2 regions of the Paenibacillus sp. B-A-8 genome follow, and region 2 is predicted to be linked to the other one. Evidence: predicted binding sites of a transcription regulator. Region 2 holds the regulator's gene; the other holds the start of a gene.
What was found. Region 2 encodes CtsR, which represses protease genes until heat stress. Its sites were predicted from a motif close to ATGGTCAATAAAGGTCAAACA; they were not measured.
Positions count from the first base shown of each region.

Region 1: a site for CtsR is predicted at 6,955-6,975, ahead of clpP (ATP-dependent Clp endopeptidase proteolytic subunit ClpP). Genes of this name have one in related genera too.

Region 1 covers NZ_CP183882.1:178,091-193,314, forward strand. The annotation lists gene rapZ (RNase adapter RapZ) at 1-849, shown strand, start outside; gene ACN6MV_RS00875 (gluconeogenesis factor YvcK family protein) at 907-1,854, shown strand; gene whiA (DNA-binding protein WhiA) at 1,999-2,928, shown strand; gene ACN6MV_RS00885 (HPr family phosphocarrier protein) at 3,026-3,295, shown strand; gene ACN6MV_RS00890 (SIMPL domain-containing protein) at 3,445-4,200, shown strand; gene ACN6MV_RS00895 (PdaC/SigV domain-containing protein) at 4,325-5,428, shown strand; gene ACN6MV_RS00900 (GDSL-type esterase/lipase family protein) at 5,538-6,176, shown strand; gene clpP (ATP-dependent Clp endopeptidase proteolytic subunit ClpP) at 6,272-6,868, opposite strand; tRNA gene ACN6MV_RS00910 (tRNA-Arg) at 7,062-7,136, opposite strand; gene ACN6MV_RS00915 (sugar-binding transcriptional regulator) at 7,471-8,523, shown strand; gene gap (type I glyceraldehyde-3-phosphate dehydrogenase) at 8,626-9,636, shown strand; gene ACN6MV_RS00925 (phosphoglycerate kinase) at 9,753-10,934, shown strand; gene tpiA (triose-phosphate isomerase) at 10,962-11,714, shown strand; gene gpmI (2,3-bisphosphoglycerate-independent phosphoglycerate mutase) at 11,716-13,260, shown strand; gene eno (phosphopyruvate hydratase) at 13,329-14,615, shown strand; gene secG (preprotein translocase subunit SecG) at 14,844-15,077, shown strand.
Region 2 covers NZ_CP183882.1:6,300,313-6,315,536, forward strand. The annotation lists gene clpC (ATP-dependent protease ATP-binding subunit ClpC) at 1-1,887, opposite strand, end outside; gene ACN6MV_RS28600 (protein arginine kinase) at 1,923-2,987, opposite strand; gene ACN6MV_RS28605 (UvrB/UvrC motif-containing protein) at 3,016-3,540, opposite strand; gene ACN6MV_RS28610 (CtsR family transcriptional regulator) at 3,571-4,032, opposite strand; gene ACN6MV_RS28615 (GNAT family N-acetyltransferase) at 4,323-5,495, opposite strand; rRNA gene rrf (5S ribosomal RNA) at 5,915-6,031, opposite strand; rRNA gene ACN6MV_RS28625 (23S ribosomal RNA) at 6,164-9,092, opposite strand; tRNA gene ACN6MV_RS28630 (tRNA-Ala) at 9,243-9,318, opposite strand; rRNA gene ACN6MV_RS28635 (16S ribosomal RNA) at 9,420-10,977, opposite strand; gene ACN6MV_RS28640 (MFS transporter) at 11,392-12,648, shown strand; gene ACN6MV_RS28645 (transglycosylase domain-containing protein) at 12,669-14,576, opposite strand; gene ACN6MV_RS28650 (hypothetical protein) at 14,573-15,172, opposite strand.

The sequences.
Region 1 (15,224 bases), 780 kb from region 2:
ACCGGAATGTCAGGTGCGGGTAAGACAATTGCTGTGCAGAGTCTGGAAGACCTAGGGTTCTTCTGTGTCGATAATTTACCGCCGGTGCTGATCCCTAAGTTTGCAGAACTGATTGAGCAGTCGAAGGGTAAGATCGCCAAGGTAGCACTTGTGATTGACCTGCGCGGCCGGGAATTCTTCACTGCTTTGTCCGAGTCTCTAGCCTATATCAAAGATGAGTCAACCATTGGCTGTGAAATCTTGTTCTTGGATGCTACGGATTCGGTACTTGTGCAGCGTTACAAGGAAAGCCGGCGTCATCATCCTCTAGCACCCAAGGGACTTCCGCTTGACGGTATCAAGCTGGAACGTAAAATGCTTGAGGAATTAAAGAATTCAGCCACATTATGTCTGGATACTAGCAGTATGAAACCAGTGCAGCTTAAAGAGAAGATTGTATCTCGGTTCTCGCATTTAGGAAAAAGCACACTTTCCGTCAATATTACATCGTTCGGATTTAAGTATGGTATTCCTATTGATGCAGACCTCGTCTTCGATGTTCGCTTTTTGCCTAACCCGCATTATGTGGATCACCTGCGGCCAAAAACAGGTCAGGACAGCGATGTTTATGACTATGTAATGAAGTGGCCTGAAACACAGGTGTTCCTGACCAAACTGCTCGATATGCTTCATTTCTTAATTCCGCAATATCGTAGGGAAGGTAAATCCCAGATTATTATCGGCATTGGCTGTACAGGCGGAAAACACCGTTCAGTAGCCATTTCGGAATATTTGGGTAAAATGCTGGGCGTCAGCGAAACGGAATCCGTAGCGGTTAGTCATCGGGATTCCGAGCGTGATCGGCACTAATGAGAGAAGGGGTCCATAGTGGCTGAAGAACAAAGACAGCGTCCACGTATCGTCGTTATGGGCGGTGGTACGGGGTTATCTGTCATGCTTCGCGGCTTAAAAGAAAAGCCGCTAGATATTACAGCTATAGTTACGGTAGCGGATGATGGAGGAAGCTCGGGCATTTTGCGCAGTGAACTGCAAATGCCACCTCCTGGGGACATCCGTAACGTATTAACAGCTATGGCTGATGTGGAACCGCTCATGGCGGATATTATGAGATATCGTTTCAACACGGGTGAAGGCTTGGCGGGTCATAGTCTTGGTAATCTAATCCTTGCTGCGCTTACAGATATATCTGGTGATTTTGTCACAGCTGTTCGCGAGCTTAGCCGATTATTCGCTGTTCGTGGACGGGTATTGCCCGCTGCGGGAGATGCCGTTGTGTTACGTGCAGAAATGTCGGACGGTACGATTATCACAGGTGAGTCTAAGATACCGGAAGCCGGCGGGATCATTAAACGGGTATCTTTGGAGCCTGCTGATGTGGAACCGTTGCCTGAAGCACTTGAAGCGATTCGAAACGCTGATGCGATTCTTTTGGGACCAGGAAGTCTCTATACGAGCATTCTTCCGAACCTACTTGTTCCAAAGCTAGCAGAAGCCGTTGTATCTTCGGATGCAATCAAAATCTTTGTCTGCAATGTAATGACTCAGCCTGGCGAAACGGATAATTATACCGTAAATGATCATCTACAAGCCGTTTATGATCATATTGGAATTCATTTATTCGATTATGTTATTGTCAATGACGGTGAAATTCCAGAGCAGGTCCAGACGAAGTACGCAGAGAAGGGCGCACGTCCGGTACAACTCGACAAGGATGTACTAGATGGCAGTGGGTATAAAGTCATCGCGGATAAGCTAGTGTTATTCCGAACTTACTTAAGGCATGATACCGATAAACTTAGTCATCATATCTACCAGCTTGTGCAAGATTGGATAAACAGGAACCCTAGGGTATAACTTAAAAATATAAGAAAATATAAGTTTTACACCTATACTTTCTTATATTTCTCGCATAAACGCTTACCGTCCTCAAAAGGACGCCGAAGGCGTTTATGCTTGTATATATGAATGACGTACTTATTTCAGAAAGAGGTGAGACCCTTGTCTTTTGCGGCCCTTACCAAAAAAGAGCTGACGATGGTGGAGAGTGAGCCCTGTTGTGAGAAGGCGGAAATGTCAGCACTTATCCGTATGAATGGATCTGTGCAGCTTTCAAGCAAAAAGGTTATTCTCGACATTTCGACGGAGAACGCCGCGATTGCAAGGCGGGTATATTCTTTGCTTAAGAAATATTACCAGGTCCATATTGAGCTACTCGTGCGTAAAAAAATGCGTTTGAAGAAAAATAACGTTTATATCGTTAGAATTCCTAGTCGCGTACAGGAGATCCTAAATGACCTCAGAATTGTGTCCGAAGGATTTATTTTTACCGACGGTATTGATAAAGAGATTGTTGGGAATAACTGCTGTAAGCGTGCTTATTTACGCGGTGCCTTTTTGGCGGGCGGATCGGTTAATAATCCGGAGGGTTCCTCTTACCATTTGGAGATTTCCTCGATGTATGAGGAGCATTGTAAGGCGCTTGTCGATCTAGCTGGTGAATTTCACCTAAACGCACGCTGCATTGAACGTAAAAAAGGGTTCATTCTATACATTAAAGAAGGCGAGAAGATTATCGAATTCTTAAGTTTGATCGGGGCGCATCAAGCGTTGTTCAAATTTGAGGATGTAAGAATTATGCGGGATATGCGTAATTCCGTGAATCGGATCGTGAACTGCGAGACCGCGAATCTCAATAAAACGATAAGTGCCGCGGTGCGGCAGATTGAAAATATCAAACTGCTGCAGCGAGAAGTAGGACTGGAGAGCTTGCCGGATAAATTGCGAGAAGTTGCAGAAATTCGAATGGCACATCCAGATATCAACCTTAAAGAGGTTGGTGAAATGCTGAAAGGTACAGTTAGTAAGTCCGGAGTAAATCATCGGCTTCGTAAGATTGATGAACTGGCGGACAAGGTTCGCGGCGGCTAGTCACTTTTTTTCTAGTGTGGTTTACGTTATAATGATATAATAATATAAAATTAATGTGAAATTTTTGGGGAGAACTCAATTAGGGGGTAAGCGTTTCATGACAAAGCACCCGGTAGTTGTTCGGTTGAAGACAGGGCTACACGCTCGACCGGCAGCATTGTTTGTGCAAGAAGCTAACAAGTTTTCGTCGGAGATTTTCGTGGAAAAAGACGATAAAAAAGTAAACGCCAAAAGTATTATGGGTATTATGAGCCTAGCGATCAGTTCCGGCACGGAGATCTATATCAGCGCGGATGGTGCAGACGCGGATCAAGCTGTAAACGCTTTGACGAGTCTCGTCAGCAAAGAAGAGCTTGAAAACCAATAATATTTTGAGATGACTTTTTATCGCATGACTAAAAAGCCCCTAGGGGCTTTTTTTAATACCAAAAAATAGATTTACGTGTGCAACATTTACCAAAAAGACTCGTCTAGAGGATAATAACAAATCACAAAAGATGAAAGGGGCTGGCAAATATGAAAGGTTTGGTTAAAAAGATTGGTTCAGTGTTGATCGTAGGGAGTTTGTTAATTGGAGGGATTAGCATGAGTGGTGCCTTCCAAGGTCCTGCAAAGGCTTACGCAGATGAAGTGCAGAAAAATGTCGTTAGTGTAGTAGGTAAAGGTGAATTGTCCATCAAGCCGGATATTGTATACTTGTCCATCGGTGTAGATACTACGGCTGCAACTGCACAAGAAGCGCAAAAAACAAATGCTGCTAAAATCCAAAAGATCACTACACTACTGAAAGGGACTTGGAAAATCGCAGACAAGGATATTCAAAGTACCCAATTTTATGTGCAACCCAACTATAGTTATAGCGAAAAAGATGGACAGCAAGTGAAGGGATACAACGCGAATCATACGCTGTTAGTGTCTTATAGAGATCTGACCAAGGTTGGTGAATTGCTGGATGCTGCATCTGCGGCAGGGGCAAATAATATCGGAAATGCACGTTTTTCAGTGGAAGATACTTCTGCCTTTGAAGCTCAGGTGATTGAAAAGGCGATGGCGAACGCAGATGTTAAAGCAGGAGCTATTGCTAAGGCAGCTAGACGTAGCTTGGGTCAAGTAATCACAGTCAGCCAAAATGATGGTAATGTTACTCCGGTTTATTTTGAGCAGAATCTAAAAATGGAAATGGCTGCAGCAGATGCTGGTGCAAGCACATCCGTTCAACCGGGAGTAGTTAAAGTTACAACACAGCTGAGCGTAATGTATGAATTGAAATAGTAGCAGAACAAGATGTGTGTAGAGAGGAGAGGTGCTCTTCCGCTAGTAATAGTGGGGGGTGCCTCTTTTTTTTGCGTAAAATCTCTAAGATTATGTTTAATAAACTGGAAAGGGGAGGAAAAATATGATGATGAATTTCTCAAAAGAAATAGTACGCAAATGGGGCATAGGCTTGATGTCGGCGGGGTTATTGCTTGGTGGAGGATTACTGCCTGTTGAGACTGGTTATGCAGCATCGGATCAGACGAAGAGTGTGGCTATTGCTTCAAGTATAGTTTTGAAGGCAAACGGGATGATTTCTCAGCAGACAGGTATTTTGCAGGAAGGGAAGGCATGGGTGCCGATCACCTTTATACGTGATGTGCTGCGATTACCACTTACTTATGATAAAAAAGAAAATGCATATACGATTGGAAAGGGAACGATAAAAACTAAGTTCATGTTATCTAGCTATGGAAATTCTATTTGGGTGAACAATTATTACATTCGAGAATATGAAGGAAAGCTAATTAACAATCGGCTTTATGTTCCATCAGGCCTGTTGAATGATTATTTGGGTTATAAAGTAGATTGGAGTCGGGACTCTGGTAGGCTGAACGTGGTGAACAGACCACTGAACGTGCTGACAGTAACCACTGAAACCTATGCTAAGGATCGGCAAGAGGCTTTTATCCAGCTTGATTATCCGAAGATCAGTGGATTAAGTAATTCCAATGCGCAGCAGGCAATTAATAATACTTTGAAGGAAAGTGTTATGAAATTTGCGGCTGGTGCAGAACAGGATATCTCCGATCGGACCGGGTCAGAGCCTAAGTATACCTATGATATAGATTATGTGGTGACCTACAATCAGAATGGTGTGATCAGTTTAGTGATGTCACAGTATAGCGATACGGGCGGCGCTCATGGCATGACTAATCGTGAGGCATTTACTTTTTCACTTAAGGATGGCAAACGTCTATTGCTGGGTGATTTGTTTGGTGCTAATCCCAACTACAAACAACAGCTAAATGCCAAGCTGAACAAGCTGGTAAAAGCGGAGGAAAGTTATTTGGGAGGATTCAACGGATTGAATACGGAGAAGTATTTTTATCTGAAGGATGATCAGGTCGTGCTGTTCTTCCAATTGTATGAATACACAGCTTATGCTGCGGGATTCCCGGAATATCCCTTTACTTTCAAAGAACTGTTGCCGGAAGGCGGTAGCCCATTTGCTGCTGTAAAATAAATAGAGAAGTTGTAACCGCTAGTGTCACCACTGGACATCTCCCCCTTACCAGAATCACCTCGAATTCATATGCTAAATGGAGTAACTAGTTTATGAACGGGGGAGAGCTATGAGCTATCAATACACTGCAATTGGCGATTCCTTGACGACTGGATTTGGCGCTCTGCCAGGTAACGGTTTTGTACCGGTGTACCGTAGAATGGCGGAAGGGAGACTGCGTTCTAATGTAGCCTCTACGAATTTGGGCGTGAATGGATTGACTACTTCTGAACTGGAACAGCGGCTACGGGGGAGTGCAATGACTCGCGAAGCCATTCGAGCAGCCGACATCATCACTCTATCCATCGGTGGCAACGATTTAATCCATGCTGCGAAGGCTGTAGCTAGACAACCTGAAAATTTATCTAAAGAGCTGCGAAGATCATTGCAAGAATGCAAACAAAATTTTGCTGCAATTATGAGTATCCTCTTCCAATTGAAGACGGGAACGCGTAGACCTTTTATCATTCGGATTGTGGGACTGTATAATCCTTATCCTCAGGTAGTGGGTGCTACAGAGTGGGTGCGGCAGTTTAACCGCTATGCCTCACAGTACAGTAGCCGAGTATGTGGGTTTGCTTCTATCTATAGTGAGTTTGCAGGAAATGAGAGAGGGCTATTATCGATTGACCACTTACATCCGAATGGCCGAGGCTACCGTGTGATTGCTGAGAAACTCGATGCGCTTGGATATGGCGGTTTGATTTAACTGAGATTCGTATGGAGTGGTGGTCTGAAAAGTAAAGAGGCTGTGCGCTAACCATCAAGTGGATAGGGCACAGCCTCTTTGCGTTGTTTTATAGCTTACACACCGCTAGGCAGTGTTTTCTCGATGACTTTATCAACGATACCGTAAGTTGCCGCGTCTGCAGCAGTCATGAAGTAATCACGATCTGTATCCTTCTCAATACGTTCTAGCGGTTGACCCGTACGTTCTGCAAGAATACGATTCAACTTATCACGCAATTTGAGGATACGGCGGGCACGGATTTCGATATCCGTTGCTTGACCTTGAGCACCACCCAGAGGTTGGTGAATCATGATCTCACTGTTAGGCAGTGCGAAGCGTTTGCCTTTAGCGCCAGCGTTAAGTAGGAATGCTCCCATGGAAGCTGCCATACCTACACAGATGGTGGAAACATCCGGTTTAATGTACTGCATTGTATCAAAAATAGCCATACCTGCAGTAATGGAACCGCCGGGGCTATTCACGTAAAGGTGAATGTCCTTATCCGGATCTTCGGCAGCCAAGAACAGCATTTGTGCGATGATAGAATTGGCTACCACGTCATTAACCTCCGTTCCAAGGAAAATGATGCGGTCCTTCAGCAGGCGGGAATAGATGTCATAAGCGCGCTCACCGCGGTTGCTCTGTTCTACTACCATAGGAATATAACTCACGTGGAAAACCTCCTTGATATTGGTTCTTCAAATGTATTCATTTTTACTCTTGCCGTATTACCCACATGATAAACAAATTCAAACAAAAAGTCAAAGAAAGTCAAACTTATATTCAAAAAAAAGAGCCGACACGCGGCTCTTTGGTTAAGTAGTAGTATAGGCACTACTAAATTATGTACAAAAGTGAAATTAATGGCGCGCCCGCCAAGAATCGAACTTGGATCTCAGGCTTCGGAGGCCTACGTCATATCCATTGGACCACGGGCGCAACAAAAATGATTATAATACAATTTCTTTGCAATTGCAATGAATTAATAATGCTGTGCACGGACTCTACCCCTTGTCTTCAAGGTGGACAAGCGTATATTGTCTTTCACTGAGCGATAGAATCTGGATTGTTAATGACAGGTTTTAGGAACCGTACCTCTTTCCCGATCTTATAAATGTATAAGAAGACAAGCGCTTGAGAATTCTACTCTCGGAAGACTTGCACTTCGAGCAATATTTGGTTAGAATATGAGTGGGACTTAAAAAGTTTACCCGGGACATTTTGAGACCATGAACAAGGGAATAGAGGAAGACGAAGTTGCAGGAGTGAAAGTATGCGTAATTTATTAGATATCCAAAAGCAGCTTCTGCCTGATCTCATGGAAACCCTTAAGAGACGGTACACGATTCTTCATCAGATCATGCTGTCCGATATTATTGGGCGCAGAACGCTTGCCGCTTCGCTTGATATGACTGAGCGGGTACTGCGTGCCGAGACGGATCTTCTGAAATCGCAAGGGCTCATTGAGATCGAGAGCGTTGGTATGCGCATTAGCGCTGCTGGACGTAGGCTGCTTGATTTGCTAGAGCCGGTCGTTAAGAGCCTGTTTGGTCTGGATGAGCTGGAAGAGAAAATTCGGGCAACGTATGGTCTGGATAAAGTTATTGTGGTGCCGGGTGATTGTGAGTCATCGCCATTCACCAAACGTGAACTCGGCCGAGCAGGTGCAAAAGCGCTGCTTAGTGTACTTCGTACAGATGATATTGTTGCTGTCACTGGTGGATCAACGCTTGCCGATATGGCTGATCAACTGACACCGCCGTTATCCCTTTCCTATAAGAACGCTTGGTTTGTTCCGGCGCGTGGTGGATTAGGAGAGAGTATGGAGATTCAAGCCAATACGATTGCCTCAACAATGGCAAAACGGGTAGGAGCGAATTACCGGTTGCTGCATGTACCTGATTTACTTAGTGGGGATGCCTACCAGTCACTAGCACTTGACTCTAATATTGGAGAGATTGTACAAATCATCCGCAGTTCGCGTATTATTGTACATGGGATTGGGGATGCCATTGAAATGACTCGCCGCCGCAAGCTGGATGAGGCAACTGTCTCAGAAATCCAGGGTGAGGGAGCCGTGGCTGAATCCTTTGGGTATTACTTTAACGAAGATGGTCAGGTTGTCCATACGATGCTTACGATGGGACTACGTCTAGAAGATATTGTTCGGACGGAGACAGTCATCGGTATTGCTGGAGGCAAACCAAAGGCCAAAGCCATTCATGCCATGCTGCGTTTCGGGCAGGAGAATATACTCGTCACCGACGAGGCTGCTGCTGTGGAAATCGGCAAGGAAATTGATAATCAGTTACAGATATCCTCGTAACTCACTAGAACATATATCTTGCATCATACTTAACATTGTTGTCATGACAGGCTTCACGGTCTGTTTTGAATAAATAAAACGAATTCTAGGAGGAACTATTCAATGAGTGTAAAAGTTGGAATTAACGGATTTGGACGTATTGGACGCCTTGCTTTCCGCCGTATTCAAAATGTAGAAGGTATCGAAGTGGTAGCAATCAACGACTTGACTGACGCTAAGATGCTTGCTCATTTGCTTAAATATGATACAACTCAAGGTAAATTCCAAGGTGATGTTGAAGTGCATGATGGCTTCTTCAAAGTCAATGGCAAAGAAGTTAAGGTTCTTGCTAACCGCAACCCTGAAGAATTGCCATGGGGCGACCTAGGCGTTGATATCGTACTTGAGTGCACAGGTTTCTTCACAACTAAAGAAGCAGCTGAAAAACACTTGAAAGGTGGAGCTAAGAAAGTAGTTATCTCCGCTCCAGCTACTGGCGACATGAAAACTGTCGTTTACAACGTTAACGATGACATTCTTGATGGTACTGAGACTGTTATTTCCGGCGCATCTTGCACAACGAACTGCCTAGCTCCAATGGCAAAAGTATTGAACGACAAGTTCGGTATCGTTGAAGGCTTAATGACTACAATTCACGCTTACACTGGTGACCAAAACACTTTGGATGCTCCACACGCTAAAGGTGACTTCAGACGCGCTCGTGCAGCAGCTGAGAACATCATTCCTAACACTACTGGTGCTGCTAAAGCAATCGGTCTTGTTATTCCAGAACTTAAAGGTAAATTGGATGGTGCGGCTCAACGTGTTCCAGTTGCAACTGGTTCCCTGACTGAGCTTGTAACTGTTCTTGATAAGAGCGTTACTGTTGAAGAAATCAACGCAGCAATGAAAGCAGCTTCCGATCCAGACACTTATGGTTACACTGAAGATGAAATCGTATCTTCCGATATCAAAGGTATGACTTTCGGATCCCTGTTCGATGCTACACAAACTAAAGTATTGACTGTTGGCGACAAACAACTCGTTAAGACTGTTGCTTGGTATGACAATGAAATGTCCTACACTGCACAATTGGTTCGTACTTTGGAGAAATTCGCTAAAATCGCTAAGTAATTGACTTGATATAAGTAACATCTATAGAGCGGAAACAGAAGTTCCTTGTTTCCGCTCTTTCTAAATGTATTTCTTGTTTCCTGCTAGAAACAACTTTGGGTGTGGAGGAATTAATCATGAACAAAAAGAGCGTCCGTGATGTAGAAGTAAAGGGTAAACGCGTATTTGTACGCGTGGATTTCAACGTACCTGTAGAAGACGGTAAGATTACTGATGATACTCGTATTCGCGAAACACTTCCAACCATTAAATATTTGATCGAGAACGGTGCAAAGATTATTCTCGCAAGTCACATGGGCCGTCCTAAAGGCCAATTCGTAGATTCCATGCGTTTGACTACTGCTGCTGAACGTCTGTCCGAGCTTCTCGGCAAACCAGTAGCTAAAGCTGATGAAGCTGTTGGCGATGCTGTAAAAGCAAAAATTGCTGAGCTAGGCGAAGGCGACGTACTTGTACTTGAGAACGTTCGTTTCTACCCAGGCGAAGAAAAGAACGATCCTGAATTGGCTAAACAATTTGCTGAATTGGCTGATTTGTTCGTCAATGATGCGTTTGGTGCGGCTCACCGTGCACATGCATCGACAGAAGGTATCGCTCATTTCCTACCAGCTGTATCCGGTCTTTTGATGGAGAAAGAATTGACCGTTCTTGGTAAAGCTCTTACTAACCCAGAACGTCCTTTCACTGCGATCATCGGTGGTTCGAAAGTTAAAGACAAGATTGATGTTATTGATAACTTGTTGTCTTTGGCTGATAACGTTCTGATCGGCGGTGGATTGTCTTATACATTCACTAAAGCTCAAGGCTTCGAAATTGGTAAGTCACTTGTAGACAACGACAAACTTGACGTTGCTCTTGGATTCATCGAAAAAGCTAAAGCACTTGGCAAAAACTTCATGCTTCCTGTTGATGTTGTTGTTGCTGATAAATTCGGTGCTGATGCTAACACTAAGATCGTTAATTACAATGAAATCCCAGAAGGTTGGGAAGGACTTGATATCGGACCTAAGACTCGTGAACTTTATGCCGATATTATCAAAAACTCCAAGCTGGTTGTCTGGAATGGACCTATGGGCGTATTCGAAATCGATAAATTCGCTGAAGGTACACTTGCAGTAGCAAAAGCTTGTGCAACAACTGAAGGTTACACTGTTATTGGCGGCGGAGATTCCGCAGCAGCAGCAGAAAAATTCCACCTGGCTGACCAAATGGATCACATCTCCACTGGTGGCGGTGCATCCCTTGAGTTCATGGAAGGCAAGGCGCTTCCTGGCGTAGAAGCACTGAACGACAAGTAAGACGTATAGAAGGAGGCAATTTAATTCATGAGAACACCAATTATTGCGGGTAACTGGAAGATGTTCAAAACAGTTCCTGAAGCAGAAAGCTTTATTGCTGACATCAAAGGCAAAGCAGAAGTAGAAGGCGTTGAGACTGTAATCTGCGCTCCATTTACTAACCTGCCTGCACTTGTAGCAGCTGCAAAAGGTACAGACATCAAGATTGGCGCACAGAACCTGCACTTTGAAGATAACGGTGCTTACACAGGAGAAATCAGTGGTGTAATGCTTAGCGATCTTGGCGTAGACTATGTAATCATTGGTCACTCAGAGCGTCGTGCTTATTTTGGCGAAACAGATGAAATCGTGAATAAGAAAATGCATGCTGCATTCCGTCACGGTATCACTCCAATCGTATGTGTTGGCGAAAAGCTTGAAGAGCGTGAAGCTGATCAAACGAAAGCTGTATGTAAAGTACAAACTGAAGCTGCATTCCAAGGCCTTAGTGCTGAGCAAGCAGCAAAAGTTGTCATTGCATACGAACCTATCTGGGCTATTGGCACAGGTAAATCTTCCACTTCCCAAGATGCTAACGAAGTTATTGCGTACATCCGCAGTCTTGTAAAAGATCTGTATGATGTTGCAACAGCTGAAGCTGTTCGTATTCAATACGGCGGCAGCGTGAAGCCTGAGAATGTAACTGAGTACATGGGCCAAAGCGACATCGATGGTGCGCTTGTTGGCGGTGCCAGCTTGCAGCCTGCTTCCTTCGTTCAATTGGTTGAGGGGGCGAAGTAAGATGTCAGCTCCAAGACCTGTAGCTTTGATCATCATGGATGGTTTCGGTTTGCGTGGAACATCTGAAGGTAATGCCGTTGCTCAAGCTAACAAACCTAACTATGACCGTTACTTGAAACAATATCCTAATACTACCCTTACTGCTTGTGGTGAAGCTGTTGGTCTTCCAGAAGGCCAAATGGGCAACTCTGAAGTAGGGCACTTAAATATTGGTGCAGGACGGATTGTATACCAGGATTTGACTCGTATTGATAAATCGATCCGTGAGGGCGAATTCTTCGATAATGAAACACTGGTAGCCGCAGTTAGAAATGCTAAGAACACAGGTAAAAAGCTTCATCTTTACGCGCTTGTATCCGACGGAGGGGTACATAGCCACATTAACCACCTGTTTGCTATGCTTGACCTGGCTAAGAAAGAAGATATGCACGAAGTGTATATCCATGCTTTCATGGATGGCCGTGATGTACCTCCAGATAGTGGTAAGAAGTTTGTCCAAGATCTGGTGGCTAAGATTGAAGAAGTTGGAGTAGGTACAATTGCAACGGTATCCGGACGTTATTACGCCATGGACCGTGACAAACGTTGGGATCGTGTAGAAAAAGCCTATCGTGCTATGGTTTATGGCGAAGGCCCTAAATACACGGATGCTCTGCAAGCTATCACTGCTTCTTATTCAAATTCCGTGTTCGACGAATTCGTTGAACCTAGCGTGATTGTAGACAGTGAAGGCAAGCCGGTAACGGCAGTAGAGAGCGGCGATTCCGTCGTGTTCCTCAACTTCCGCCCTGACCGTGCTATTCAGTTGTCACAAGTGTTCACGAATCAAGATTTCCGCGGTTTCGACCGGGGTCCGTTGTTCCCACAAGACTTGCACTTCGTATGCCTGACTACTTTCAGCGAAACGGTACAAGGTTATGTAGCCTATTCACCGAAGAACCTGGATAACACATTGGGTGAAGTACTTGTGCAACACAACAAGAAGCAACTGCGCATCGCGGAAACTGAGAAGTATCCGCACGTAACGTTCTTCTTCAGTGGTGGACGTGATGAGGAACTTCCAGGAGAAACTCGTATCTTGATCAACTCTCCTAAAGTAGCAACCTATGATCTTCAACCTGAGATGAGTGCTTACGAAGTGGCTGCAGCCTGCGTAGCAGAAATCGAAGCGGAAAGACAGGATGCTATTATCCTTAACTTTGCAAACCCTGATATGGTTGGACACTCCGGTATGCTGGAGCCAACAATCAAGGCTGTAGAGGTAACGGATGAGTGTGTAGGTAAAGTAGTGGACGCAGTAGTTGCCAAGGGTGGCGTTGCGATCATTATCGCCGATCACGGTAATGCAGACATGGTATTTGATGAGAACGGTCGTCCGTTCACAGCTCATACCACTAACCCGGTTCCGTTCATCCTTACGGATGAAAATGTTGTATTGCGCGATCGCGGTATCCTTGCTGATGTAGCACCAACCATTCTGGATCTGATGGGAATTCCGCAACCTGCGGAAATGACTGGTCAATCCATGATCGCTAGTCGCAAATAAGGAAACAATACCTGAGATTAAGCTTCAACAATTAAAACCAAAACATTGTTTAAAGGAGATTAACTAAAATGACTATTATTTCTGATGTTTATGCTCGCGAAGTCCTTGACTCCCGTGGTAACCCTACTGTAGAGGTTGACGTTTATCTTGAATCCGGTGCTAAAGGCCGCGCTATCGTTCCTTCCGGCGCTTCCACTGGCGCTCATGAAGCTGTAGAGCTTCGTGATGGCGACAAATCCCGTTACATGGGTAAAGGCGTTCTGAAAGCTGTTGAGAACGTAAATGAAATCATCGCTCCAGAAGTTATCGGTATGGACGCTCTTGACCAAGTGGGCATCGACAAATTGATGATCACTTTGGACGGAACTCATAACAAAGGTAAATTGGGCGCTAACGCGATCCTAGCTGTATCCATGGCCGTAGCTCGCGCAGCTGCAGCAGCTTTGGATATTCCTTTGTACGTATACCTGGGCGGATTCAACGCTAAGACTCTTCCAGTACCAATGATGAACATCATCAATGGTGGTGAGCATGCGGACAACAACATCGATGTTCAAGAGTTCATGGTTCTTCCTGTAGGAGCTCCAAGCTTTAAAGAAGCTCTTCGTACAGGTGCTGAAATCTTCCACAACTTGAAATCCGTACTTCAATCCAAAGGCCTGAACACAGCTGTAGGTGACGAAGGTGGTTTCGCACCGAACCTTGGTTCGAATGAAGAAGCAATCACTACAATTATCGAAGCTATCGAAAAAGCTGGTTACAAACCAGGTGTTGACGTATTCTTGGGTATGGACGTTGCTTCCACTGAGTTCTACAAAGACGGTAAATACACCCTTGCTGGCGAAGGTAAATCTTACACTTCCGCTGAGTATGTTGACCTTCTTGCTTCATGGGTTGAAAAATATCCTATCATCACAATCGAAGACGGTATGTCCGAAGACGACTGGGATGGTTGGAAATTGCTTACTGAAAAATTGGGAGACAAAGTTCAATTGGTTGGTGACGACTTGTTCGTTACAAACACTGAGCGTCTTGCAACAGGTATCGAAAAAGGTATCGGTAACTCCATCTTGGTTAAGGTTAACCAAATTGGTACATTGACTGAAACTTTCGATGCTATCGAAATGGCTAAACGTGCTGGTTACACAGCAGTTATCTCTCACCGTTCCGGTGAATCCGAAGATAGCACAATCGCTGACATCGCTGTTGCGACTAATGCTGGTCAAATCAAAACTGGTGCTCCTTCCCGTACAGACCGTGTTGCTAAATACAACCAATTGCTTCGCATCGAAGACGAGTTGGGTGAATTGGCTCAATACAACGGCCTGAAATCCTTCTACAACCTTAAAAGATAATCTGCTTTTATAGCAGAGTACGAAGACCCGCCTTTATGGCGGGTCTTTTTTGTACTCAAAGAGACGCAGACGCTATGTAATTCCTTATCTTACAAGAAAAGCTACGACTTAACAGTCTAGGCGGTTGTATTACCGACAACGCTATGATAAAATAAGAATACTGTTTATGTATCGTGATAACCTCAATTACCATAGATAGTGATGCTTAGGCGTAGGAGGTGGAAGTGAATGGATATCTTTTTGAAAGTTGTGCTCCTGATTTTTTCCGTCGGTCTTATTGCGGTCGTTCTTCTGCAAAAGGGGAAAAGCGCGGGTCTTTCCGGTGCCATCTCCGGCGGTGCTGAGCATCTCTTTGGTAAAACAAAAGCTCGTGGTATGGAACTCGTACTACAACGTGTAACTGTTGGACTTGCTGCAGGATTCTTCATTATGGCGATTCTAGCTGCTGTTTTCATTGACTAAAGTACCTACAGTAAGCCCTCGCTCTGTTCTGAATGGAATGGAGCGAAGGCTTTTTTGTTATAATTAAAAGGGGATAAGCACCTGTAGGTGCTTTTCTTTGCATAAAGAATGAATAAGATTCGGTACAGTAGAGCCCTAATAAATAGA
Region 2 (15,224 bases):
AATGTTGAATACTTCTGGGTGCGCTTTTTCAATTTCATCAAGCAGCACTACAGAATAAGGCTTACGGCGTACCTTCTCGGTTAATTGGCCGCCTTCTTCATAGCCAACATATCCAGGAGGGGCTCCGACTAAACGGGACGTGGAGTGCTTCTCCATATATTCCGACATATCAATACGGATGACCGCATTCTCATCGCCGAACATAGCCTCAGCCAATGCACGAGCCAACTCCGTTTTACCTACACCTGTAGGACCGAGGAAGATAAAGGAACCCATTGGACGTTTCGGATCTTTAAGACCTGCACGCGCACGGCGTAGTGCCCGGCTAACTGCCTTAACGGCTTCATCCTGACCGATCACTCGTTCATGCAGTAAAGCCTCCATGTTAAGCAGACGGTCGGTCTCCTCTTCCTTCAGCTTGCTTACAGGAATCCCCGTCCAGCTAGCTACAACCTGTGCGATATCTTCAGGTGTAACCTCTGAATCCGTGCGACCTTGTTTTTCTTTCCATTGGTTCTTAGTGGTATCAAGCTCTTCACGGATCTTTTGCTCTGTATCACGCAAGGCAGCCGCTTTTTCAAACTCTTGACTCTGCACTGCGGAATCTTTCTCCTTGCGGATATCATCCAAGCGCATTTCAAGTTCCTTCAGATTTGGCGGGATGGTGTAAGAGTGAAGCCTTACTTTAGATCCTGCTTCATCGATAAGGTCAATCGCTTTATCTGGCAGGAAACGGTCCGGAATGTAACGATCGGACAACTTCACTGCTTCCACAATAGCTTCATCCGTAATCTTCACACGGTGATGTGCTTCATAACGATCGCGAAGTCCGAACAGAATTTGGACCGCTTCCTCTGGAGAAGGCTGATCCACCGTAATCGGTTGGAAACGTCTTTCGAGCGCTGCATCTTTTTCAATATATTTACGATATTCGTCAAGCGTAGTAGCGCCTATGCACTGAAGTTCTCCACGGGCCAAAGCCGGCTTAAGAATGTTAGATGCGTCTATCGCACCTTCAGCGCCGCCAGCACCGATCAGCGTATGAAGCTCATCGATAAAGAGCACGATATTACCTGCTTGGCGAATCTCATCCATGATTTTCTTGAGGCGGTCTTCAAATTCACCGCGATATTTTGTCCCTGCCACTACTGAGCCCATGTCGAGCGTCATGACGCGTTTGTCGCGAAGTGTTTCTGGGATTTCATTGTTGATAATCTTTTGTGCAAGTCCTTCAGCGATAGCTGTCTTACCAACACCAGGTTCACCGATCAGTACCGGGTTATTCTTAGTCCGGCGACTCAGTACCTGAATAACACGTTCAATCTCCTTGCTACGGCCGATAACCGGGTCTAGATTGCCCTCCTTAGCATAGGCGGTCAAATCGCGCGCAAGACCATCTAGAGTCGGTGTGCTGACATTAGCCGGAGTTCCACTATGACTAGAGGCAGCCTCGCTGCTTCCCAGGAGCTGCAGCACTTGCTGACGAGCTTTATTCAAGCTGATGCCGAGGTTATTAAGCACACGTGCCGCGACACCTTCCCCTTCACGGATAAGTCCAAGCAAAATATGCTCAGTGCCGACATACGTATGTCCCAGCTTACGGGCTTCATCCATCGACAACTCAATCACTTTTTTAGCGCGAGGAGTATAAGCAATGTTCGTAGGCTGTTCTTGACCTCTGCCAATCAGTGTCTCCACTTCGTCCTGGATTTTTTCAAGACCTAGCCCTAAAGCAATTAATGCCTTAGCAGCAATGCCGTCTCCTTCACGAATAAGTCCGAGCAAAATATGTTCTGTGCCAATATTGTTGTGTCCTAAACGAACAGCTTCTTCCTGCGCCAGCGCTAGCACTTTTTGTGCGCGTTCCGTAAATCTTCCAAACATCATATCTCCTGCACCTCCATGAATAGTAAATATCTATATTAATGTTGTGTTCCCAGTGTCTCTCGGAGCAGTTTTGCCCGATACATATCTCGTTCAGTGGCGTTTAACTCATCGCCGAACATCTTTTGCAGAAATCCTGGCTGTGTCTTAACGTTAAGTTCATTTAGCACTGAAATCGAAAGACCTTCCAGAATGCCAAGATCAACCCCAAGTCTCACATCAGACAGTCGTTGTGCAGATTCTTTAAGCTCCATAAGAGCTGCATAACATAAAATCCCATAAGAACGCTTCACTCGGTCGGTTATTCTCAGTGCGGAATCAACAAGCAACCGTTCACGTGCATTTCGCTCATGCTCTATGATCTGCGTAACTACACTGTGAAGATTCTCAATAATTTCACTCTCCGTTTGACCGAGGGTGATCTGATTGGAAATTTGAAAGATGTTCCCTACTGCTTCGCTGCCCTCACCGTAAATTCCTCTTACAGTCAATCCTACTTGGTTCACTGCAGACAATATGCGATTGATCTGATGCGTCATTACAAGTGCTGGCAGATGCAGCATTACTGAGGCACGAAGCCCTGTACCCACATTAGTGGGGCAACTGGTCAAGTATCCTCTTTTATCATCAAAAGCGTAATTGACAGCTGCTTCAAATATATCATCGATCGCCGTCGCACGTTCCCATGCTTCTCTAACCTGAAGACCAGGAAACAGACATTGGATTCGCAGATGGTCCTCTTCGTTAATCATGATGCTGACCGACTCATCTTCATTTAACAAGACAGCCGCGCTGCGCGAATCATTAGCCAAGTTAGGACTGATTAGGTGTTTCTCAACCAGTACCTTTTTGTCCAGTTCATTCACTTCATCAAGCTTTAGGAGTTGAAAAGATCCGAAATCTGCAGCTGCTTCCTCATGAAACACAGGAGCCAACAGCTCTAACACTTCTTCCGATTGCTCTAAGGAAGCCAGCATTGGAAACGGAAGATGCTCTAGATTACGGGCAATACGCATACGACTGCTAATTACAATCTCGGAGTGACTACCTCCAGAGCGCATCCAATCACTAAGCGCTTGTTCAGTAAATCGGAGACTTGACATGTCATATCCCCCCTATATATCAAAGACTTTACTCTTGTGCTATTTCTTTTTCAAGTTTACGAATCTGATCCCGCAGCTCCGCTGCTTTCTCGAATTCTTCTTGTGTAATACTCTGCTGTAATTCCTGCTTGAGTTCATCAATTTGGCGTCTAAATACAATCTGAGCTCCTGCACGTTTCGGAATCTTACCTACATGTGAAGTACTACCATGCACTCGCTTAAAAAGCGGGTCGAGTGCGCTGTTAAAATATTTATAGCAGGAGCTACAGCCAAAACGGCCTAACTTGCTAAACTGGGAGTACGTCATCCCACAATTCTCACATTGCAGACTCTGCGTTGTCTTCGTTGCAGCCGACTTCTCCTTGCCGGCACCCTCTAGATCAAGCAGACCTGACAGCAGACTGTGGATCGAGAACCCTCCAGCCGTTCCGGGAATGAGTTCCCCCTTCTCCCGTGCACAGCTCTCGCAGATATGAAACTCCGTCTTCTCTCCATTCACGATCTTAGTGAAGTGGAGTGTTGCCGGCTTGACGCCACATTCCTGGCATTGCATAAGCGAAAGCCCCTCCCTTATGGTTGACAATTATTTGCCTAACAAAGAGATTAACATCGCCTTCATAATCTTGGCACGAATCTCATCCCGGTATGGAATCTTAACCGTTAGGCATTCCCGAGAAACAGCAGCGCGCATAAGGCACGCTTCACGCTTACTTAGAAAACCGGCTTCCTCCAGCTGATAAATCAGCCCTTCAGCAGCGTTCTGATCAATCCCGCCACCTATAGTATGGTTTAAATGGGCATGCAGTGCCACGTTTGGTGGCAATTCAAAACGTTGAATACGAATATATCCCCCGCCACCACGCTTACTTTCCACCACATAACCTTTTTCCAAAGTAAAGCGTGTACTGATGACATAATTGATCTGTGACGGTACGCATGAGAACTGGTCCGCCAGGTCATTTCGCTGGATTTCCACCGTACCTTCGGGACTTTCATGCAAAATATTCTTCAGATATTGTTCGATAATATCAGAGATATTGCGCATCACTCATCCTCCAGTGCTTAAATCTTTATAATACCGATTGCAACTTGCATTCCTAATGACAATGGTCTTTAATTGAACTTAAACATTTGTGGATAATTCCACGTGTTCAGAGAATCGGATCAATGTCATTAAGTTTCGTTGACTTTGACTTTCTTTGACTTTTTAATATTATAACATATTCTGTGCTAATTCCAAGTGGATTCTCTTATTTTTCACTTTTTTCAGCGAATGTATTCGGAAATAAAGAGCCCTCCCAACATCTTTCGAAGGGGAGAGCCCGAATTTTTATTTTAAAAATGATCAAATAATGCAGTTTCTGCTTGCGGTAAGATTTCTTCAAACCATTCCAGTGCAGCTGAATGACCTGAGATGCGTCCATAACGAGCTAACTCTGCCGGACGTTTATATCCAAGCATTAATGCCGTCAATGTGCCGATATCACAGTTTAAGTCTGCTTCTGCCGGTTTCCCTTCCCCGCGTGTAAAAGTTGCCGATCCCTCATTAGAAATATTCCATTCCCACAATCCATCATTCCAAGGTGCGTATTTATCTTCTATATAAATAAGCTGTTTCTTTTGGCTGCTGTTTCCTCTGAAGGTATAACCTTCAATGAATGTCTTAGCATTCACAATACGACCCATAAAATAAGGATAATTCTCCTGTTCTATACGCGGATCTGGCAGCAAGAAGGGTAACATGTCGTCCGAAGGCACCAGCTTCAACGATGCACCGGTCACCATCGAATCATGGTTCGCAAGAAATGTCCACAGCCCCTGCCGAGCTTGTTCATTCAAAAAAACAAATTCATCAATGACCAGTTCTCTGTTCTCTACCTTATACAGCACGTATCCCTCTGGTTCACCACTTTTAGAGTAAAACACTGCACTTTTTCCTTCGTCATCTAAAACAGAATTCTCCCACCAGTCCAAATCACGCTTAAGTGTCCCGTTATATCTGACAGCGAATTGATTGTATAAGCCATCCAATACTTCGATATCTTTAATGTCCCGTTTAACTTTGCCCTCAACTTCAACCTTCTTGGGAAACTTCGCTACAGGAATGGAGTATTTCTTATATTCACAATAAACTTCCCAACCAAATTTACGATAAAAGGGAATCAGGAACGGATGCAGAAAAGAGAGCCTTTGACCCGCTTCATTCATCGTTTGCAGTGCATGTGTTAAAAGCTTTGCCACATGCCCTTGTCTGCGGTTCTCTGGCCATGTTGCTACTCCAGCGATACCACCCATAGGCACCACTTTCCCTTGTATGTACACTTGGAATGGCAGAAGCGTCAATTTTGCTTCGAGTGTCCCGTCTTCAAAGGCACCCCATACCCGTTCCGGCTTGAAACTTTTTTGAGCACTTTCCCGTTTGTCGCTAGGTAACTTGTATTGAAAAGCATATTCTGACAAGTTCATGCTTGCATCGAACTCATCTGGGCGTAACTGTCTTATTACCACAAACTCACCTCATCCTTTATAAAATTACTTTTAGGATAAGTATAACAAGAGCATCAATTGTGCGCTAATCTATTGCATTATTTATAACTTTATTTTAGTTATCCACAGCTCTATGCAGTTTTAAAAATAGTCTTGAAATCTTGTCACATCCAAGTTAAAATAGTTATCCACTTATCAATAGCTCTATCCACATAATCCCGGCTATATCCACAGCAACCCGTGTACTACTTAGGTTTTCTGTTGACAGATCCATATAAATATGTATTTAATCCACACTATTTAGGGATTATTTCTCTTTCAATCATCTATCCACATGTGCGTAACTTTTCTGCAAATTCAAAATATTATCCACAAGTTTTCCACAGTCTATAATAAACGCAAAAAAGCCACTGTCGATGACTCAACAGTGGTCTAATTGTGCTTGGCAACGTCCTACTCTCCCAGGACCCTTCGGTCCAAGTACCATCGGCGCTGGAGGGCTTAACGGTCGTGTTCGGGATGGGTACGCGTGGAACCCCTCCGCTATCGCCACCAAACATGATTTTTCGAAGCTTTCGCTTCTCGAAATCGCTGCGAGAAAATATCAGCCCTTATAAAGGACATGCAGCTTATTGGTTACAGGCTTGATGCCTGAAAACTGAATCCGAATTGAATTTGCGTTTTAAGTATAGGATAAGCCCTCGACCGATTAGTATTGGTCAGCTCCATGCATTACTGCACTTCCACCTCCAACCTATCTACCTCGTCGTCTTCAAGGGGTCTTACTAATTGGGAAATCTCATCTTGAGGGGGGCTTCACGCTTAGATGCTTTCAGCGCTTATCCCGTCCGTACGTAGCTACCCAGCCATGCTCCTGGCGGAACAACTGGTGCACCAGCGGTACGTCCATCCCGGTCCTCTCGTACTAAGGACAGCTCCTCTCAAATTTCCTGCGCCCACGACAGATAGGGACCGAACTGTCTCACGACGTTCTGAACCCAGCTCGCGTACCGCTTTAATGGGCGAACAGCCCAACCCTTGGGACCTACTTCAGCCCCAGGATGCGATGAGCCGACATCGAGGTGCCAAACCTCCCCGTCGATGTGGACTCTTGGGGGAGATAAGCCTGTTATCCCCAGGGTAGCTTTTATCCGTTGAGCGATGGCCCTTCCATGCGGTACCACCGGATCACTAAGTCCGACTTTCGTCCCTGCTCGACTTGTAGGTCTCGCAGTCAAGCTCCCTTATGCCTTTGCACTCTTCGAATGATTTCCAACCATTCTGAGGGAACCTTGGAACGCCTCCGTTACTCTTTAGGAGGCGACCGCCCCAGTCAAACTGCCCGCCTGACACGGTCCCCGTACCCGATTAGGGCACTAGGTTAGAACCTAGATACGATCAGGGTGGTATCCCAACGGCGCCTCCACCGAAGCTTGCGCTCCGATTTCTACGGCTCCCACCTATCCTGTACAGATCGTACCCAAATTCAATATCAAGCTGCAGTAAAGCTCCATGGGGTCTTTCCGTCTTGTCGCGGGTAACCTGCATCTTCACAGGTATTAAAATTTCACCGGATCTCTCGTTGAGACAGCGCCCAAGTCGTTACGCCATTCGTGCGGGTCAGAATTTACCTGACAAGGAATTTCGCTACCTTAGGACCGTTATAGTTACGGCCGCCGTTTACTGGGGCTTCGGTTCATAGCTTCGGGTTACCCCTAACCACTCCCCTTAACCTTCCAGCACCGGGCAGGCGTCAGCCCGTATACTTCGCCTTGCGGCTTCGCACAGACCTGTGTTTTTGCTAAACAGTCGCTTGGGCCTTTTCACTGCGGCCCCCTCGTGCTATTCACACTACCGGGGCACCCCTTCTCCCGAAGTTACGGGGTCATTTTGCCGAGTTCCTTAACGAGAGTTCTTCCGCGCGCCTTAGAATTCTCTTCTCGCCTACCTGTGTCGGTTTGCGGTACGGGCACCTTCTCCTGGCTAGAGGCTTTTCTTGGCAGTGTGAGATCATGACCTTCGCTACTACAATTTTCGCTCCCCATCACAGCCCAGCCTTAACGATGTGCGGATTTGCCTACACATCAGCCTCACTGCTTAGACGGACATATCCATCAGTCCGCGTCACTACCCTCCTGCGTCACCCCATCGCTCATAGCGGATTACGGTGGTACAGTAATTTCAAACTGTTGTCCTTCGACTACGCCTTTCGGCCTCGCCTTAGGTCCCGACTTACCCTGAGCGGACGAGCCTTCCTCAGGAAACCTTGGGCTTTCGGCGGATCAGATTCTCACTGATCTTTTCGTTACTCATACCGGCATTCTCACTTGTATGCTGTCCAGCGCTCCTTACGGTACACCTTCAACCCACATACAACGCTCCCCTACCCCAGATACATACATATCTAGCCATAGCTTCGGTGGTGTGTTTAGCCCCGTTACATTTTCGGCGCAGAGTCACTCGACCAGTGAGCTATTACGCACTCTTTCAATGGTGGCTGCTTCTAAGCCAACATCCTGGTTGTCTGTGCAACTCCACATCCTTTCCCACTTAACACACACTTGGGGACCTTAGCTGATGGTCTGGGCTGTTTCCCTTTTGACAATGGATCTTAGCACTCACTGTCTGACTCCCGGCAATAAGTATATGGCATTCGGAGTTTGACTGAGCTTGGTAATCCTTGCGGACCCCGCACCCAATCAGTGCTCTACCTCCACTACTCTTATACCGAGGCTAGCCCTAAAGCTATTTCGGGGAGAACCAGCTATCTCCGAGTTCGATTGGAATTTCTCCGCTACCCCCACCTCATCCCCGCACTTTTCAACGTGCGTGGGTTCGGGCCTCCAGTGCGTGTTACCGCACCTTCACCCTGGACAGGGGTAGATCACACGGTTTCGGGTCTACGTCCACATACTAAATCGCCCTATTCAGACTCGCTTTCGCTGCGGCTCCGTCTTCTCGACTTAACCTTGCATGTTAAACGTAACTCGCCGGTTCATTCTACAAAAGGCACGCCATCACCCATTAATAGGGCTCTGACTTTTTGTAAGCACACGGTTTCAGGTTCTATTTCACTCCCCTTCCGGGGTGCTTTTCACCTTTCCCTCACGGTACTGTTTCACTATCGGTCGCCAGGTAGTATTTAGCCTTAGCAGATGGTCCTGCTGGATTCATACGGGGTTTCACGTGCCCCGCACTACTCGGGATCCGTCTCGGAGAGAACACAGTTTAGGTTACAGGGCTTTTACCTCTATCGCGGGCCTTTCCAGACCTCTTCACCTACCATATTCCTTTGTAACTCCATGTGAGACGTCCCACAACCCCTAAGAGCAAGCTCTTAGGTTTAGGCTGTTCCGCGTTCGCTCGCCGCTACTGACGGAATCACTATTGTTTTCTCTTCCTCAGGGTACTTAGATGTTTCAGTTCCCCTGGTCTGCCTCTACATACCCTATGTATTCAGGTATGAGTAACTGCGAATTACCACAGCTGGGTTTCCCCATTCGGACACCCCCGGATCAAAGCTTGCTTACAGCTCCCCGAGGCAGTTTCGTTGTTCGCCACGTCCTTCGTCGGCTCCTGGCGCCTAGGCATCCTCCGTGTGCTCTTATTAGCTTAACCTTGATTTTTCCTAAGAAAAATCTCACTAATAACATTTACTTGTTTGCACAAGTTGCTAAAAGATGTTCTAAAACGCAAATTCGTTTCGGTATCCAGTTTTCAAGGATCAAGATAAAACTATTCTAGACATAACAAATAGATGAAGTTTGTTGGTGGAGCCAAGCGGGATCGAACCGCTGACCTCCTGCTTGCAAGGCAGGCGCTCTCCCAGCTGAGCTATGGCCCCGCAAATTCCATCAAAACCGAACAAATGGATACGCGTTAAATAATTTTGGAAGTTTAACTTCCGATTTGAATGTCTTCATTGCAGAAGACGATTCTCCATAGAAAGGAGGTGATCCAGCCGCACCTTCCGATACGGCTACCTTGTTACGACTTCACCCCAATCATCTACCCCACCTTCGGCGGCTGGCTCCCTTGCGGGTTACCCCACCGACTTCGGGTGTTGTAAACTCTCGTGGTGTGACGGGCGGTGTGTACAAGACCCGGGAACGTATTCACCGCGGCATGCTGATCCGCGATTACTAGCAATTCCGACTTCATGCAGGCGAGTTGCAGCCTGCAATCCGAACTGAGACCGGCTTTGATGGGATTGGCTCCACCTCGCGGCTTCGCTTCCCGTTGTACCGGCCATTGTAGTACGTGTGTAGCCCAGGTCATAAGGGGCATGATGATTTGACGTCATCCCCACCTTCCTCCGGTTTGTCACCGGCAGTCACTCTAGAGTGCCCAACATTACTTGCTGGCAACTAAAGTTAAGGGTTGCGCTCGTTGCGGGACTTAACCCAACATCTCACGACACGAGCTGACGACAACCATGCACCACCTGTCTCCTCTGTCCCGAAGGCCGCCACTATCTCTAGTGGATTCAGAGGGATGTCAAGACCTGGTAAGGTTCTTCGCGTTGCTTCGAATTAAACCACATACTCCACTGCTTGTGCGGGTCCCCGTCAATTCCTTTGAGTTTCAGTCTTGCGACCGTACTCCCCAGGCGGAGTGCTTACTGTGTTAACTTCGGCACCAAGGGTATCGAAACCCCTAACACCTAGCACTCATCGTTTACGGCGTGGACTACCAGGGTATCTAATCCTGTTTGCTCCCCACGCTTTCGCGCCTCAGCGTCAGTTACAGCCCAGAAAGTCGCCTTCGCCACTGGTGTTCCTCCACATATCTACGCATTTCACCGCTACACGTGGAATTCCACTTTCCTCTTCTGTACTCAAGTCACCCAGTTTCCAGTGCGACCTTAGGTTGAGCCCAAGGTTTAAACACCAGACTTAAATGACCGCCTGCGCGCGCTTTACGCCCAATAATTCCGGACAACGCTTGCCCCCTACGTATTACCGCGGCTGCTGGCACGTAGTTAGCCGGGGCTTTCTTCTCAGGTACCGTCACTCCGATAGCAGTTACTCTACCGGACGTTCTTCCCTGGCAACAGAGCTTTACGATCCGAAAACCTTCATCACTCACGCGGCGTTGCTCCGTCAGACTTTCGTCCATTGCGGAAGATTCCCTACTGCTGCCTCCCGTAGGAGTCTGGGCCGTGTCTCAGTCCCAGTGTGGCCGTTCACCCTCTCAGGTCGGCTACGCATCGTCGCCTTGGTGGGCCGTTACCCCACCAACTAGCTAATGCGCCGCAGGCCCATCCCTCAGTGACAGATTGCTCCGTCTTTCATTCTTCCTTCAGGAGAAAAAAGAAATTATCCGGTATTAGCTACCGTTTCCGGTAGTTATCCCAGTCTAAGGGGCAGGTTGCCTACGTGTTACTCACCCGTCCGCCGCTAAGTCATTTTGAAAGCAAGCTTTCAAAATGACTCCGCTCGACTTGCATGTATTAGGCACGCCGCCAGCGTTCGTCCTGAGCCAGGATCAAACTCTCCAATTAGTATTGAAAAGAGCGATATGCTCATTTTGAAACTGACGATTCATTAAATGAATCTTTTAAAAATTAACGCGTTCCATTTGTTCAGTTTTCAAAGAACTTGCTCCCAGCATTTCGACATTCAATGTCTCTTGCACAGGAATTTGAGTATATCATGTTTTCGTATTTCTTGTCAACTTATTTTTTCATCGTTTGTGTTTCATTTGTTCGATGCGTCATAAGCACAAGAGATAATATACCATGCGGTTCTTATGTTTGCAAGCTTTTTTTGAAATAAAAAATTATCGACGCATAAATACTTTCAAACCAGCACAAACCAACACAAATTGATTCCAATCATCCGTTATCTGTGGCTAAATAGAACTTATCGCAATCCCATATATTAACTTCGAATGATACGTACAGAGAGGAGTCTAAATGAAAAACCAACCATCTAGTGCTGCGACCCCAACAAACACTAAGGACAAGGAGCAGCGTAATCTGCAGCAAGCAACAATCTATAAGATTTTGCTGGCAGTCAGCTTTGTTCATTTATTTAATGATTCTATTCAGGCAGTTATCCCTGCAATCTTCCCTATTCTCAAAGATAACTTATTGCTCTCCTTTGCTCAGATCGGATGGATCTCCTTTGCCCTAAATATGACGTCCTCAGTTATCCAACCAGTCATCGGGTATGCTGCTGACCGCAAGCCTCGTCCTATATTATTACCACTAGGCATGTGCAGCACATTTTTAGGCGTACTTTTATTGGCTTTTGCCAACAACTATATCCTTGTATTGTTTTCCGTCATGCTAATCGGCTTTGGCTCAGCTACTTTTCATCCGGAAGGCATGCGTGTAGCTCATATGGCTGCCGGGCAGCGGAAAGGCCTTTCGCAATCCATTTTTCAAGTCGGCGGTAATGCTGGGCAATCTTTAGGTCCAATGCTCACGAAATGGATATTCATTCCCTTTGGGCAGATCGGCGCTCTTGGCTTCACTATCGTTGCGGCTGCCGGAATCGCCGTCCAGACCTATGTCGCTCGCTGGTATCGAGAGATGCTGGATGCAGGATATACGTTTCATAAGAAGTCAACAGCTCGTGCAATCGATCCTGCCCGCCGCAAAAGTATTCGAACAGCAACAATTATCCTTGTCTTCCTAGTCTTTGTAAGGTCATGGTACGGCGCTTCTATCGGCAGTTACTACGCTTTCTATTTAATGGACAAATACCAAATGACACTTGATAAAGCCCAAATCTACATTTTCATGTATTTAGCGGCTGGTGCCATTGGTACATTCTTTGGAGGCCCCTTGGCGGACCGCTTCGGACGGCGTAATCTCATTCTTCTCTCTATGGTCGGAACAGTACCCTTCGCGCTGGCTCTCCCCTTTGTGAACCAAATGTGGGCCGCTATACTCCTACTGATTGGCGGTTTCATCCTTTTGTCCAGCTTCTCTGTTACTGTAATCTATGCTCAGATGCTTTATCCAGGGAATATCGGAACAGTCTCAGGGTTAATCACCGGTCTTGCTTTTGGTCTCGGGGGAATTGGCTCCTTGGTACTCGGCAATCTGATTGACAGCATTGGGATTTCAAAAGTGTTTATAGCTTGTGGCTTCCTGCCTCTTCTCGGTTTCCTCGCTCTCCTGCTTCCTAGAGATGAGAAACTAGAAGAATGGGCCGCTCAATAAACATCAATAACATCATAGAATCAATAATTACTTAGCGCTTTACTCATCACTGTAGAAAATAGAGCGGCAGCCTTCCCGCTGCCCTCTGTCATATAATTATCCTTATTTGTACGATCAAACCCCATCCACACTGCAGCTGTCCATTCCGAAGTATAACCAACAAACCATAGATCCCGATTTGCTTTCTTGCTCACACCTGGCAGGTCCAATTGAGTTGTTCCGGTTTTCCCTGCTACGGGTCTGTTCATTTGTGCCTTTTTGCCGGTTCCTTCATTGACAACACTACGCAGCATATTCGTCATTGCATCTGCTGTTCGTTGCGATATTACCTGACGTGATACAGTGGGATGTGTATATACGACTTTCCCTCCTGCATTAGTTATCGAGCGCACCATATGAGCCTCATTGAATTTACCTCCATTAGCAAAGACACCGTAGGCCTGTGTCATTTTAAGTGGAGATACCCCTTTATGAAGCCCTCCTAAAGCTATTGATAAATGGTTGTCCTCTTCCGTCAGTACTATTCCTAATTTCGCGGCAAATTGCCGTGCAGAAGAGATTCCAACCTGCTTCAAAAGCCAAACGGCTGGCGCATTCACGGATTTTTGCAGCGCTCTACTCATTGTAATTTGACCTTGATACACACCATTCAAATTCTCAGGTACATAGTTGCCATAAGCATATTTATGATCAGACAGTATACTATTTGGGCTATACTTCCCGCTCTCTAGCGCGGGTCCATAATCAATGATCGGCTTGAAGCTGGAGCCTGGCTGCCGCGCATCAATTGTAGCTCTGTTCAAGCTCCCCTCGTTTTGCTCACGCCCACCAATAAGTGCCACCACTTCACCTGTACGATGATCAATGATGGTCATAGCTGCTTCCACCTGTTGATCTTTTCCATCGGGCGGGAAAGAAGACGCCTTAAGAAAAGCCTGTTCAAGCGCCTGCTGCGCTTTAATATTCAACCCTGTAACGATAGTGTAGCCTCCCGTTCGAAGCTCCTCCACAGACTTCCCAGTGATCTGAGCCGCTTCCTTAAGCGTAGCGTCCACATAATGCACACCAATGACTTCTTCTTTGTTTGCGGCGGGAGGGTGATACTGTTTATCTCTAGCCTCAAGCATTTGTTTATTAGTGATCAGTCCTTGATCTAGCATGATCTGTAGAACGAGATCCCTTCTTGTTTTGGATAATGTACTATTGTCTACCGGATTATAAATAGACGGTCCTTTAGGAATTCCCGCTAGGGTCGCTATTTGCCATATTTCTAGTTTTTTCAAATCAGATACACCGAAGTAACGCTCGGCAGCTGCTTTCACTCCATACTGTCCTCGTCCCATATAGATTTGATTGAGATAAAGTCCCAGAATTTCACGTTTAGATAGCCGCCGCTCCAAAGCAAGCGCAATGGAAGCTTCGTTTAGCTTGCGTATCACATTCTTGTTCCTGTTCAAATAAAGATTGCGAGCAAGCTGCTGAGTGATGCTGCTTCCGCCCTCGGAGAGATCCATATCCACAACATTATTCAAAAAGGCGCGAGATATCCCTTTGTAATCTATTCCCTGATGGCTATAGAAACGACGGTCCTCCACTGCTAAAAATGTATTTATCAATAATGCAGGCATCTCCTCCAGCTCTGCTAGATGTCTATACCCAGAACCCGGTAAAGGGATCATCCGTAATGTCGTCCCATCCGAGGTCTTAATGATGCTCGATTCCGGCAGTTGAAGTTTATCTTCTTGTTGTTTAACCACTTGTCCGCCGTATTGAAATACGTAAAGCAAACCCACAAGCGCTATTATTATTCCAATGACACTCGCATCAAAAAATAAATATCCTAGACGGAGTATCCGAGTACGCACGATCCATCTGCCATCTTTGTCTGAATGGACTTCACTTAGTTTTTTTTCGGTAACGGCACTCATGATTCTATAATCAGGTTCTCTAGGAACCACTCCATACTTCGGGCTTCAACATTTGCCGCTTCAAGAAGTGCGTGTACTTCCGCCCCATCATCTGTAATGTCAGCCTCTTTTACCTCACGGAGAGTACGGAGAATTGCCCGAGTTCTAATCAATAAAGCTACAGCTGGTGTATCTTGCATCGTTTCTGGTGCTAAACCTCTATTCGGAACTTCAATTCTTTGCATACGATTCAGGTTAGCGGCGATTTGGCCTAATTCTCCTCCAGAGAGGACCTTAATTTCTTTTGTTGCTCCCTTGTCTGCCATCTCTGAGGTCCCAACCAATACGGTGTACAAATCATCGGAAATTTTCTGTGAACGTAGAATAAACAGACCGCTGAAGAGCAGAACAAATAGAATAACAGCACAGGGGATTTTTCCAATATGATTGATAACCCAGTGGGTAAGACGGATAAAAAAAGCATCTGATTGCCCCGAATAATGAGCGTACAGCAAAGCAACACCCCGCTGGACAACAAAAAGAAAGGCAGCACTCAAAAGAGCACTCCCTATAAAAATATAAAGATAGTGGATACGAATCGTCTGAAGTTTGTGCATAGTAATCCCTCCTTGTGCTCACAAGGATATCTTCCAAATCTTAAGAACCCGC